Regions from separate parts of the Alicyclobacillus sp. SO9 genome, predicted to be linked through region 3. Evidence: riboswitches for the same ligand, from Rfam matches in the RefSeq annotation. Region 3 holds a riboswitch; each other region holds the start of a gene.
What was found. A riboswitch is a leader RNA that binds a small molecule or an ion and turns the genes downstream of it on or off. The one in region 3 is predicted to bind cyclic di-GMP.

Region 1 (4,135 bases), 2.4 Mb from region 3:
CCTATTTTTTCTATAGATTCCAACCCGTCCATAACAGGAAGCGTCGCATCCATCAAAATAATATCTGGTGTCATCACAGCCAGCCTCTGAACCGCTTCGTTTGCGTCGTTTGCCTCTGCAATCACCGATATGTCTGAGGCACGCTGCAGCAATAGTCCCAAAGACTGGCGCGACGACTCTTCATCCACAATCATGACCTGAATGGGTTTTCCCATGATTAACGCCCCTTTCCCCAAGCAGGTTGTTTCACAGGGTCCACATGTGCTGGCGACCCTCTGTGTCCCTCACCGTTCAATTGCCTGTGTCTCTAATGAAAATTCGAAGGGTTTACCGCTGTAACCGCACTTTTGCCGGTATCCTTTGGATTTCGCAGACTTAAGTGAATCTGTCCATTGGCAATGGCATAGTCCAGTTCGTTTGCCTGCTGGGGTGTAACAGCCAGTGTCAAGGTGTCCACTTGATTTGCTTGCGATTGACTCGCATTTTGCCCTGCTTTTTTGGCCGATCCCGATGACGCCGTCGCCACACTCCCGCCCGTGACTGGACCTGTATCCGCGTACAGCACAACGATGTCCTGCAGCAGAGTTTTCACCTGCGACTGCCCGGTCTTGTTTTTATAGCTGACCAGCACATCAACGTGATCGCCGGGGGAGACCAAATGGTCTACGCCAACTACCGCTGTATCTGGTACCGTGAAGGCCCGCTTACCCTGGGGAATTTGCAGCGGAAAAGACTGGCTGCTGGTTTTGGATGTCACCATTCCCGCCAGGACCTGCTGACCCGGTACCCACGTTGTTGCCGCATACATCCCCACAACGTTCGACAATTGCCGCAACGCACCGGGACCGACTGCCGATGCTGCGACACCCTTGAGCGTCACGTCATTTGCGTTTATCACCTGATGTGCAGGTACTGTTTGAACCACTGTTACCACTTGTATCTGTTTTTCTCCTGTATTGGCATGCTTCCATGCCTTCATTTCCTTAGCAATCACCAGAGCTGTGAGGATGGCCAGCACCAGCGAAATCAGAAACAAAAAAAGATAAGACCGTCGAGCCACCCTGTCACCTCCACACCGAAAGCCCTAAATCCAAGCAAATGCTCTCAATCCACGCACATGCTTTCAATCCATGCACATGCTCTCAATCCACACAAATGCTCTCAATCCACACAAATGCTCTCAATCCACACAAATGCTCTCAATCCACGCGAATGCTCTCAATCCACGCACATGCTTTCAATCCACGCACATGCTTTCAATCCACGCACATGCTTTCAATCCAACGGAAAGTCCTCAGTCCGCTTTGCTTTTTACACTTGATAAGCCATTCACTGCGTTATCCGGCTGACGGCTCTAACTTCACCGCATAGGTGCCGTAGTTTGTTCCCTGCCCCAAGGTACCGGGACGGACCATTTGAATAAATCGCCCTACGATCTCCTGGTGTCCGCCTTTACCCTGCAGTCCCTCCAGGAAGAAGGCGGCAAATCCCAGAATAGTCACCTGTTTTTTCCCGTTCTGCGGCAGCGCATTGATGACAGGAAGGTACATTACACGCGAGCAATCTGACGTTGCCGTCGCAAAAGAGTTGCAGGCACTGTCATCACAGGATTCATGCAGCCTGTACTCAATTGCTTGTTCAACAGGACCCTTCATCACACCCGTCTCGGTCGACACAGTTTCACCCACATGCATAGGAAAGTCGTATCCGTGTTCCAAGTCGCACTCGACACCTTTCGCACCATTTCCCGAGAAATCGAGAAAACCATAGTTCCCTGCCGACCCGCCGCCGGCACCGGATGTCAGAATGACGGTTTGTCCATAGACGAGTGTTTGCTTCGTCACAGCAATCGGCACCATGCCAACACCAGATACCAGCGTTCCAACCGCCGCCTTCGAGTTCACCTGATAACTGGCAGTGTTCTTTCCCAGAACCCGCGCGAACCACAGGGGACTCGTTGCCTTGCCTGCTACAGAGACCGTATTTGTCTGGATATCAGCTGTAGCCTGATACGTAACCTTCTGGTCATTGAGAAGCCCGTAGTGAACGGCCGTTTGAGCAGCAGTCTTAGCCCCTTGCAACAGCTGCTGCGCACCTGCCAGAGCTGCTGCATCCGCTCCGGACTGGGCTTTCCGGTACTGCACATCTAACATGCCGGCATCGACCACGAGCGCGCCGAAGCCGCATAGTGCAACAAAGGATAAGGCGGTCAGAACCAGTACATTCCCGCTCTCTTCACGATGCCAGCGATACAGCGCACACAGCACCAGCCGTTTGAAGAGAGCTGACAGCCAGCCACAACTGTGATGCATTTGGCTGCGTTTCATCAGTTCACCACCAATCACTCATCTCGCATTGTCGCGGTTGCCGTGACCGCGTAGTGACTGCCCAGAACCATACTCATAATCGGATCGAAGATATTGACCGTATGTGAAACGGTAACGGAAACCGGCTGTCCGGACGTCGGCGCAGTCGGGTCCATCGTCCAGGAGACGGCACCCAGCATACCGGCATCTCTTTGCACGGCCTGTCCGACCGCAGCATTCGAACCGCCGATACTGGCGTACCGAACTGCATCCCGCGCTGTCTGAGACACGACCAAATAGGCCGACAGCACTCGTCCGAAATCAACAATTCCCATTAACAGCAGCAAGAGAACCGGCAGCACCAGGGCAAACTCAATCAGAGATTGACCTTCTTCGCGGGAGTATCGCCTCATGCCGGAACCCTCCTGAGCAGAATAAAAACCGTCCATTGCAACAGAAACCTCTGCTGCAACGGACGGTAAACATTAAAGATGGTTAGAAATATTATTGAAAAGATTGCCGATGTTCCCTCCGATAGCCGTCAACGCAACAATAACTACTAATGCAATCAGTGCAATAATCAAGCCGTACTCTACTAAACTCTGTCCTTCTTCTTTTCCGCGAAAACGATTTGAAAGATTCCGAATAAACCGCATCGCTCACACCTCCCCGTGGATGACTTCTCCACCGGGTCGCAGAACCGAGTGCGTTTTACCACCCAGATCAGCAACCTGGCAATCGTAGTCGTCACATCAGACGACCGTAGACCCATGGCTTTGCGCCCTCCAATTTCTTGAAGTTTGCCTTTATTGATCTTGTTGTCTTTTGGCCTAAGCCTATAATACGTCAAGAAAATTGATAGATTCTACGGCATTTTGTCATCGTACATATCAGACTTTTGTCCCGAATCCGCGAATTTACGTCAGATTTCGCAGAATGGACAAAGACTTCTGGAGAACTGTTTCCCGTTGCAAGGCCCATGGTTCACCGCAACTCAGCATTTCCAGTGCGAATCGCCCAGAGTACTGCTTGAGTCCTGTCACCAACACCCAATTTCTGGAACAACATAGACCACATATTTCTCACTGTCTTTTCGTGTACGTGAAGCACGTCACTTATTTGTTGATTGCTTAGGCCGTCGGCTGACAGTTGCAAGAGCATCCGCTCTCTCTCGGTCAGGTCTACACTGACATCGGACTCTTGAATAGGATAGCGAGATTTTCTGAGTTCCGTCAGAACAATGGGTGTAATGTCAGGCTGTAAAAATGAGTGTCCGCTGGCTATCGTCTTCATCGCCTGCAGCAAGACACTTTTACTGGCCGATTCGTAAATAAACCCGTCCGCACCCGAACGCAATGCGCGCAAAATGAGAGAATCATCTGACTGTGAAGGCAACAGATAGAGACACCGCAGCCCCAACCACTGCCTTTTCATCACGAGCAAAGGGGATTCAACGTTACTTTCTTCCAAACCGATGTCTGTGACCACAATATCCGTCACCACATGGTCCACTACATTATTGATATTTCCAAGACGCTTGCTGCGGCCTTCATAGACCCCCGCAAACTCATATCCTTTTTGCGACGAAAACACTGCTTCTATAGCAATACTGATTAACTCCCGCGATATGTACGTATAGACATTGACAGGTTGCACAATACATCTCTCCTGGACTCTCTTCCCTTTACCGCGTCCCAAACGACATTTGTGACATGCACTGGATTCGACGCAGCCTACGCACTGAAAAGATTGGTAAAGACCCTTATGATATCACTCGGTACATTGCGTTTGTACTTGTCTAGGATGTCATTACGTGCTTGTTCATGAGT
Region 2 (4,135 bases), 580 kb from region 3:
AAAGAATGTATCAACTGTGCCGCTATAGAAGTGCGTTCCGGGTATATCCAGTTCACTCCGCGTGACTCTGTCCAATTCATCAAAGAGACGCACAAGCCGTTCTCGTGCTGTTTCGTCTGTTTCAAATTCGACGCCATACTGGAACAACTCCTGACTATACTCCTGCTTCCATACGACATAACCGCTTTGCTGCAGTTCTTCTCCAAGCACCTGCACTTTGAACTCCAGTTCAAGGTCTCCGCCAATGGGCAACTTCAGGTCAGTCAGCACACGCAGTCCTCCAGGGCCAATGTCATACACCAATACAGGAGAATACCCAACATTGAGTTGCTTCGACTTTATTTTCGAAACAGTCATTTTCCCTTTTATAGGATACTGCAGTTCAACTCTAAAAAATCTCCTGCGCTCTTTGTCCATCCCCGCACTGTTATCCCCGGTACGCACGCTTATCTCTCCACGCTGCAAGAGCTTTGTGAACTCTTCTGCCGGAAGCGGTCGGCTAAAAAGGTAACCTTGAATTTCTTCACATTGAAGGTTTGAGAGAAATTCCAACTGTTTATTTGTCTCAATTCCCTCTGCAACAACGGTCAGATTTAAGCTGTGAGCAAGTTTCATCACAGACGAAACAATCTGTGCAGGTACAGGACTATCCGGTATGTGACTCATAAACATCTTATCGAGTTTAATTCCATCAAGTTCGAACTGGTAAAGCCAACTTAACGATGAATACCCGGTACCAAAGTCATCAAAATAGATTCCAATGCCCATGTTTCTGAGAACTCTAATAGAGTTAATAATTGCAGGGTCGTTTGGGAGTATCGATGTCTCTGTGATCTCAATTTCGATGAGCGCGGGCTCAATGCCATATTCATGTAAAATTGTTTTCACGGTCTCAACGGTATTCGGATCCTTGAGTTGTTGGGCGCTAAAATTGACGGAAACCTTGAGTGTCTTTTGTCCTTGCTGTTTCCACTGTTGCAGGTGGTGACAGACTTGCCGCAGGACCCATTGACCAATGAGCACAATCGACCCAGTCTGTTCTGCCAGGTACAGAAACTCACCAGGAGATACAAGTCCCCATTCAGGATGTTGCCAACGGATGAGTGCTTCCGCCGCAACAATGCTTCTCGTGTCCGCTGCTACTCTCGGCTGAAAGTAAATCACAAACTGTTCTTCATTTATGGCATTTTTGAAATCATTGGAGAGTGTGAATTCCTTATAAGCTTTGGCATCCAAACTTTGGGAATATAGTTCAATCTGGTTTACCCCCCGAAGTTGTGCATCATGTAAAGCCATGTCTGCTGTTTTCAAAAGAGCTTCAGTATTCTCCCCGTCTTCAGGAAATGTACTGATACCTACATTGCATGTAATGGCTAATGCATAATCGCCAATCTGAAAAGGGGTATCAAAAGAGTCGACAACTTGCCTTGCGAACTGAAGGACATCACTCATATTGTGTACATAGGGTACAACCATGGAAAATTCGTTCTCACCTGTTCGCGACACGACACAATCAGTCGGCACCAACTGCCTCAAAGCGTCCGCTACATCGCGAATCAGGTGGTCTCCAGTAGTTCTGCCGAGACTGGAGTTTATGTACTTAAAGCGATTAATATCGAGACGCAGAACTGCTAGTTTCTCCTCTCGCTGTCTATGAATCCCAATCAACAACTGCAGGCGCTCCTCAAGATGTTTCCGGTTTGGCAAGGAAGTTAAGCTGTCATGGAATGTCATGTGCTTCATTAGTTCTTCAGCCCTGCGACTCTCTGTTACATCGTGGAAATTGACAATAATGCCCTCTGTACTATAAAACGCAGTGAGATAGCGAATACGCGTGGAACAGTATCTCCATTCCCCATTTTTGTGTTTGAAACGTGCAACACAGGTGTGCTGGCTTGAGGCCTGGTGTACCGCCTGATGACATACCGACAGGTACCCTGTTACATCCTCAGGATGAATGACATGACCGAGTCCTAACGAGATGAACTCTTGTGCACTATAGCCCAAGACATTGGTGATGGCATGCGTAACATAATTCATATCGTATTCCTTGGACAGTATCATACAAACGTCAAAAGAATTCTCAACGAGAGCCTGCAGCCCCCTCTCCATCGTAGAGAGCATCGCAGTGGAGGACTCGTTATTTGCAAAAGATTTACTGTAACGAGCCACTACACCTGTTATGCCTCCCTCCAAATCATGAACTGGATATAAAGTGACCCCGACTTGTACAGGGATGCCGTTCTTATGTATTCGCATGGTTTCAACTCGAATAAAACCGCCGTCCGCCAAAACGGTTTCATATATGGATTGCATGGCTTCCCAGTGAAGCGCTGGAATGAGCTGAATTGGCATTTGTAGTCGCAGTTCCTGTTCAGTCCAGCCGAAGAGCTGTTCGGCCATCGGACTGACCTTAACAATCCGCAAATCGCGATCGATATGTATACTTGAATATGAATCCGTTGAGTCATTGTCGACGTCCGCGGTAGACGGTAACAATTCGTCTTCAGTCATGAGGTCCGTCACGTCGCGGGTCTTACCCGAAACCGATACAATCTGACCATCATCCCCGATTTTATAGTCCAGTTCAGAATACAGGTACCGCTCGCCGTCGTTGATGATTCGAAATGTAATGCCATCGATAAAATTTCCCGCGCCTACGAGTTTCCACCAGGTCTTTACCAATTCCTCATCATTTGGATGTACCGACTGCATGATTGTTTGCGGTACGACAGACGCTGTGTTTGGGATTGCAAAAAGCTTGTGACAGTCCTCAGAACAGGTAAGAATTTCCGACTGCATATCGAAAGTCCATTCTCCCAGTAAGAACACCGAATCCCTGCTCCGTCTCTGTTCGAGACCCCGCGACCTCCGTAACCGAATCATGCAATTTTCCCCCTATATGACAATAGGCATCCGTTTTACGGATGCCTATCATAATCCATCTAAACGGTAACTGGCTGGCATAGTAGATAGACTACGTTAGCCCCTATAGCTTTGCGTCCGCTTCGTTTCCGAAGGGGTGCCTTTTCTTTTAAATACCACTAGAACACATCATATCACACAATACGGGATAAAAATCAAGATTTGAGAATCACTAGGTTCCCCTTTTATTTAATCGTTCGGCAACCAAGTCGGCCAACGTCTCCAAGACATGATTGCGGTCATACATTGGACGTTCCTCACCACAGCCATCTAACCAACGAAAGAATGCATCTCGAGGAATAATCATTCGCCTTCCGTGCGTAATAACTGGGAAATCTCGATCTCTGACAATACTGTATGCTTTATGCAGGTCTACCCTCAGTATTTCTGCAACTTCCGATACCGTTAAAGTTATTGGATAGTCTCTGGCTTCCGGTATAGAAGAATCCCTCGGTGTCATTTGCTCCCCTCCCCTTCAAGCAAATTTACTCTTTTGACGCTATTTGAACCAAAACACCTCCTCATTTAAACCTGCGACATCCATTCAAAGCGCAGCACAAATGACATTCACATACGTCTGGGGAAGAGAACAAGCAGGGAAAGAACAGAGTATGCACGCCCTAGAAGTATTATAAAATCTTATCCGCAACGGTTCACATTCCATAATTACCCAGATGGATGAGTACCATCTTAGATGAGTGCCGTCTTGTAACTGTACTTCTGTTTGCCACGCCTGCGGCATATGCAATTGTATTAGGGCACACAGCAGGACTCTCATTTCCCAAAAACCAGTCAGTCCCTTGGGCCAAGCAAGGAGGAACGCAATGGCTGCTGCTCTCTATGCTCGGGTTAGTACGGATGAACAAGCGCAACACGGACATTCCATAGACGCTCAAAAGGAGCGGCTCATCGCTTATGCCGTGTCCCAGGGGTGGCATGAATACCGTCTTTATGTTGACGAAGGCTACAGTGGTACAAGTCTGGAGCGCCCCGCTCTCAAGTCTCTTTTGAGACACATAGAACAAGGAACCATCGATACCGTAGTCGTATATAGACTCGACCGTTTAAGTCGCCGACAGCGAGACGTGCTCTTTCTCTTGGAAGATGTTTTTATGCCAGAGGGCGTGGTGTTTAAAAGCGCCACAGAACCGTTTGACACGGGCACACCTCTGGGAAAAGCCATGATAGGTATACTGGCCGTCTTTGCACA
Region 3 (4,135 bases):
TCCGGCATTACTTTGACTAGGTAGCTGTTATTTGGAGTCTTCACAGTAAGTTGACCTGCTGTGACACCTTGGTGTAAGTGTCTGTAGTCGGTCTCTAGTTTGAGCGTTTGTGAAATATGCTCACCCGGAACGACACTGATTGTTAGGCTTTGTTCCGCCACAAGCACAATGCGTTGGCCCCATGGAAAGGTGATGTTCCCAACGCGTTGGCCCTTGCGGACAAGGGTTTTGCTGATTAAGTTTGCCTTAGCTATGTGAAGGAGTTTAGGAGTGACTTTGAAAACCTTCGCCAGTGGCGGTGAAGACCTTTGACCAAGAATGACACTAATTAAAAGTATAGACTTGTGGTTTTGACTCAAACGTTGTGCAGCCGCAAGGTTTCCTCCTGCTTGAGATGTATTTCCTGTTTTAATTCCAACAATTCCGTCCGTCCCCAACAACATATTGTAATTGTATACAGTCCCTGCCACGGGCACACTAGCACTCTTCTGGGACACTATCTCTCTCAAGACCGGAAATGTCATGAACTTTGCGGCCATAAGCCATTGGTCTTGTGCATCACTTATCGTCTTTGGATCCACACCACTCGTATCTGCATAGTGCGTGTGAATCATGCCCCAACTCTCCGCCGTTGAATTCATTTTGGCAACAAACTTGGGCACGCTGCCGCTCACCCACTGTGCTAGTTTCGTTGCAATATTGTCTCCGGACGGTATCAAAAGGGCTTCTAATGCCTGTCGTTCTGTCATTGTTTCCCCATTTTTAATTTGAACAACCGAATCTCCATTCGCGATATCACTGTGTAGAATTTGCACATCCCTCTGATTGAAGTGAATTGACGGACCCGATTGGTTCTTCCCTAAAGGATGAGCTTCGATAACAAGGACTGCCGTCATCATTTTTGTTAGACTTGCAATGGGCGCAGATGCCTGATTGCTGGATTTCATGAATACGCCTCCGAGACTTGGTACGCCCAGCGCATATTCTCCCTCTACAAGGACAGGTTTTGGTTTCTTTTGTTTCCAATCAATCTTCTCTGAATGTACATTTTGCTCTAGAGTGCCAGCGCGAACAGGCAAACTCACTTTAAACGTTGCCAGCAAAATAACAGCCAGCAGTAGCAAAACTAACCATCTTCTCATGTGCCTTATCATTACTCCTGTCTGTTCTTTTCATACCTTGGCTAAGCATATGTCATGTCATAGCATCGCGAGAGTCAAAATCGCATGTCTTGAATCATAGTATACCTATTGCAAAAATGGTACACTAAAATTACACAATCAGTTTCAAAGGTAAACCGTTCCGAAAGGACGGGACACAAAACCACGGGGCTACGGCCGTTGGCTAAGCTCGCCGGGTTGCCGTCAAACGGACGTGGTATGAGTGTATCCTATGACGGATGCACTCTTTTTTCAGTGGCATGCGTGAGAAAGGGGTATAATGGACCAACAATCGTGGTGCATCATCTGTAAAGAGCTCAATTTCAGTAGAAGTATGTCTAGAATATTTTCAACTGGGTATAAACGAATAAGGAAGACTGATTATCCGCTCGGAATATGTAAGCGGTGTAGTGAGAAACAAGCCATAAGAAACACTCGGGCAGATTAAAAGGCAGATTCTCACTTCCATGCAGTGATTGTGTTCGTCATCGACTCTCACGCCAAGCACCTTCACTTTGAAAACCGTACTTTTTCGACTGTAGCGAAAGGGTTGGAAAAAGGGGCTGAAAGGTTGGACCGGCTAAGAGACCTCATCGAACAATCCCGACACTGGGCGTCCGCAAATCGCGGACGTACACTGTTTAAACTCGTCGCCGAGTTTTTTCAGCAAACCTTCGGTCTTGACGCAGGACTGTTTGTCTATAAAAAGCAATTTATCCTTGAAGGCAATACCCCGAATCCTCAGATATATCATCCCTGGGGGCTCAAGTACTCGGCAGCAGAGTTGAGCTCTGTACTTGAAGAAAATGCCTGGATCAAGGAGGTAAATTGCCACTTCCGAGAAGGATGGAGACCCACGCATCAGTTACCAGACCCGTGGAGGTCTGTTTGGTCTGACTCACAAATTGAGTTTGTAGGGTCCTGGCCGCTTATTGTGAAAGGACACATCGCAGGCGATATCGTCGTTGGCCAAAAGTCTCCGTCCGCCAAGACAGACGAAAATCTCATGTCACTGTGCTCTACTTACGTGTCGTTCGTTCTTGAAATGCTGTCATTGCGTCGCATCGCCGAGTTTCACAGCCAACATGAACCCTTGACTGGACTGCTGAATCGACGGGGTTTTGAAGAGCGGTTTCACGAACTGGTCGGCACTAAAATGGTGGATAGTTCATTACTCATTGGTATATTAGATGTCAACAACTTTAAAGCCATTAATGACAACCACGGTCATATCAAAGGGGACGCCGTGCTCCAGGAAGTCGCATCCGTTCTAAAGAAACATATTGGCAGCAATGGCATGTGCGCTCGCTTTGGCGGCGACGAGTTTGTATTTGCTCTACACTCACTCCATGATGATGACAGTGCCGATTGTGTTGCTCGTGAAGTAACTGCCCTGTTTTCTCATAGAGACTACAGTGTCAGTGTTGGTTGTGCAGTATGGAACAAAGATGGAACCGACTGGTCATCATGTTTTAGAATTGCTGACAAGCGACTTTACAAAGGAAAAGCCCTCGACACGACCTAGCAACAACCTAATGACATAACCTTGTTAACACAACGACGGATAAGTCAATAGGGACTCACAAAGGGCTGATAGAGAGGGCTGGTAATGAAGCTTCCACTAAAGGAGAACAGCCAATTACAACGCTATATCGTTTCTTTTTACCGCTGGCTGATGATTATGGTTGTTGGAGGGCTTATTACGATAGTAACAACACATCTGACGGTGCAGAGTCATCACAGCCAAAAACCATATCAGATGTTAACTGTCAAACCGTCGGGCTACTCATGGGCGCAGGTGCGTAAAAGAACTGCCGATGCAGTCGTGAAAATCAAGACGTATACCAACGGGATGGGAGTTCCCGGTACAGATTCTAATGGGACTGGCTGGGTTACAAAAGGCGGCTATATCATAACTTGCTATCACGTGCTGAGCGATAAGCATTATACTATTACTATCTATCCATATCTAAATGGACACAATCTATCTGACAAAGTATGGTACCGAGCGAAAGTGGTTAAGGCAAATGAACGGACAGATCTCGCACTTTTAAAAGTGATTGGCCAGCCTTCAACCCCATTTGCAACCCTATCCACAGCCTCCGGAGTAAATGCTCCAGGAAGTCATCGTTTAGTTCTGGGATTCCCCCGCAGCAACTCCCTCTACTCTCTGATGACCCGTACCGGGCTTCCTCACTTTGTTTCAATGGAACCTCGACCGCCTCTTGTGTACGCTATGAATAACATGGATCCTTCGCAGGCTGCCGGTTTGTCCGGCGCTCCTGTGTTGAATCATTCAGGCAGAGTTGTTGGTATTGTGGACGTGAGACAAGGTAACAATCACAAGACAGTTAGCATGATTCCCGTTAAATACCTGAGACAGTGGAACATACATTGAGAGAGGGACTTGTCCTCCTCCACTTCTCTTACTTTCCTAATAGGTTGTGGTAACATTAGTTGCGAAATACAAAGAAACATGAAACACGCCACTAAGGGAGAGAAGAGCACGTGTCCAAGCTTTATTTTCGCTTTGGAGCAATGAATGCATCCAAGAGTGTACAACTGTTAACTGTGGCATATAACTACGAAGAGCAAGGAAAGAAAGTTTTGTGTTTTACTCCGTCTACTGACGACCGATATGGCCATGGCAAGATTACTTCAAGAGTGGGGATTTCGCGTGAGGCTCTGATTGTCCATTCAGAGACGGATATGTTTACGATTGTAGAACAAAATCCTGTTGACTGTGTACTCGTCGACGAAGCACAGTTTTTAACTCGAGAACACATTCAACAACTTGCGAATGTAGCTGACGACCTGAATACACCCGTCATGTGTTATGGGCTTTTAAAAGACTTTAGGAACCAGTTTTTTGAGGGCAGCGAGGCACTTGTATTACTGGCAGATTCCATTGAAGAAATCAAAACCATATGCGAGCACCATAACTGCGGACGGAAAGCAACAATGATTTTGAAAAT

Region 1: linked by a shared signal. The riboswitch ahead of GI364_RS02770 (Flp family type IVb pilin) and the one ahead of GI364_RS25410 (YgiT-type zinc finger protein) in region 3 are both predicted to bind cyclic di-GMP.
Region 2: linked by a shared signal. The riboswitch ahead of GI364_RS11405 (EAL domain-containing protein) and the one ahead of GI364_RS25410 (YgiT-type zinc finger protein) in region 3 are both predicted to bind cyclic di-GMP.

What each region holds. Positions count from the first base shown of each region.
Region 1 covers NZ_CP066339.1:641,368-645,502, reverse strand. The annotation lists gene GI364_RS02790 (CpaE/TadZ family protein) at 1-215, opposite strand, end outside; gene cpaB (Flp pilus assembly protein CpaB) at 308-1,060, opposite strand; gene GI364_RS02780 (pilus assembly protein TadG-related protein) at 1,338-2,327, opposite strand; gene GI364_RS02775 (TadE/TadG family type IV pilus assembly protein) at 2,342-2,719, opposite strand; gene GI364_RS02770 (Flp family type IVb pilin) at 2,792-2,962, opposite strand; cyclic di-GMP riboswitch class I at 3,029-3,121, opposite strand; gene GI364_RS02765 (LuxR C-terminal-related transcriptional regulator) at 3,291-3,962, opposite strand; gene GI364_RS02760 (hypothetical protein) at 4,040-4,135, opposite strand, start outside.
Region 2 covers NZ_CP066339.1:2,488,943-2,493,077, reverse strand. The annotation lists gene GI364_RS11405 (EAL domain-containing protein) at 1-2,886, opposite strand, end outside; cyclic di-GMP riboswitch class I at 2,949-3,037, opposite strand; gene GI364_RS11400 (helix-turn-helix domain-containing protein) at 3,098-3,385, opposite strand; gene GI364_RS11395 (recombinase family protein) at 3,750-4,135, shown strand, end outside.
Region 3 covers NZ_CP066339.1:3,065,395-3,069,529, forward strand. The annotation lists gene GI364_RS14405 (D-alanyl-D-alanine carboxypeptidase family protein) at 1-1,142, opposite strand, end outside; cyclic di-GMP riboswitch class I at 1,282-1,366, shown strand; gene GI364_RS25410 (YgiT-type zinc finger protein) at 1,441-1,608, shown strand; gene GI364_RS14415 (GGDEF domain-containing protein) at 1,732-2,685, shown strand; gene GI364_RS14420 (trypsin-like peptidase domain-containing protein) at 2,770-3,558, shown strand; gene GI364_RS14425 (thymidine kinase) at 3,669-4,135, shown strand, end outside.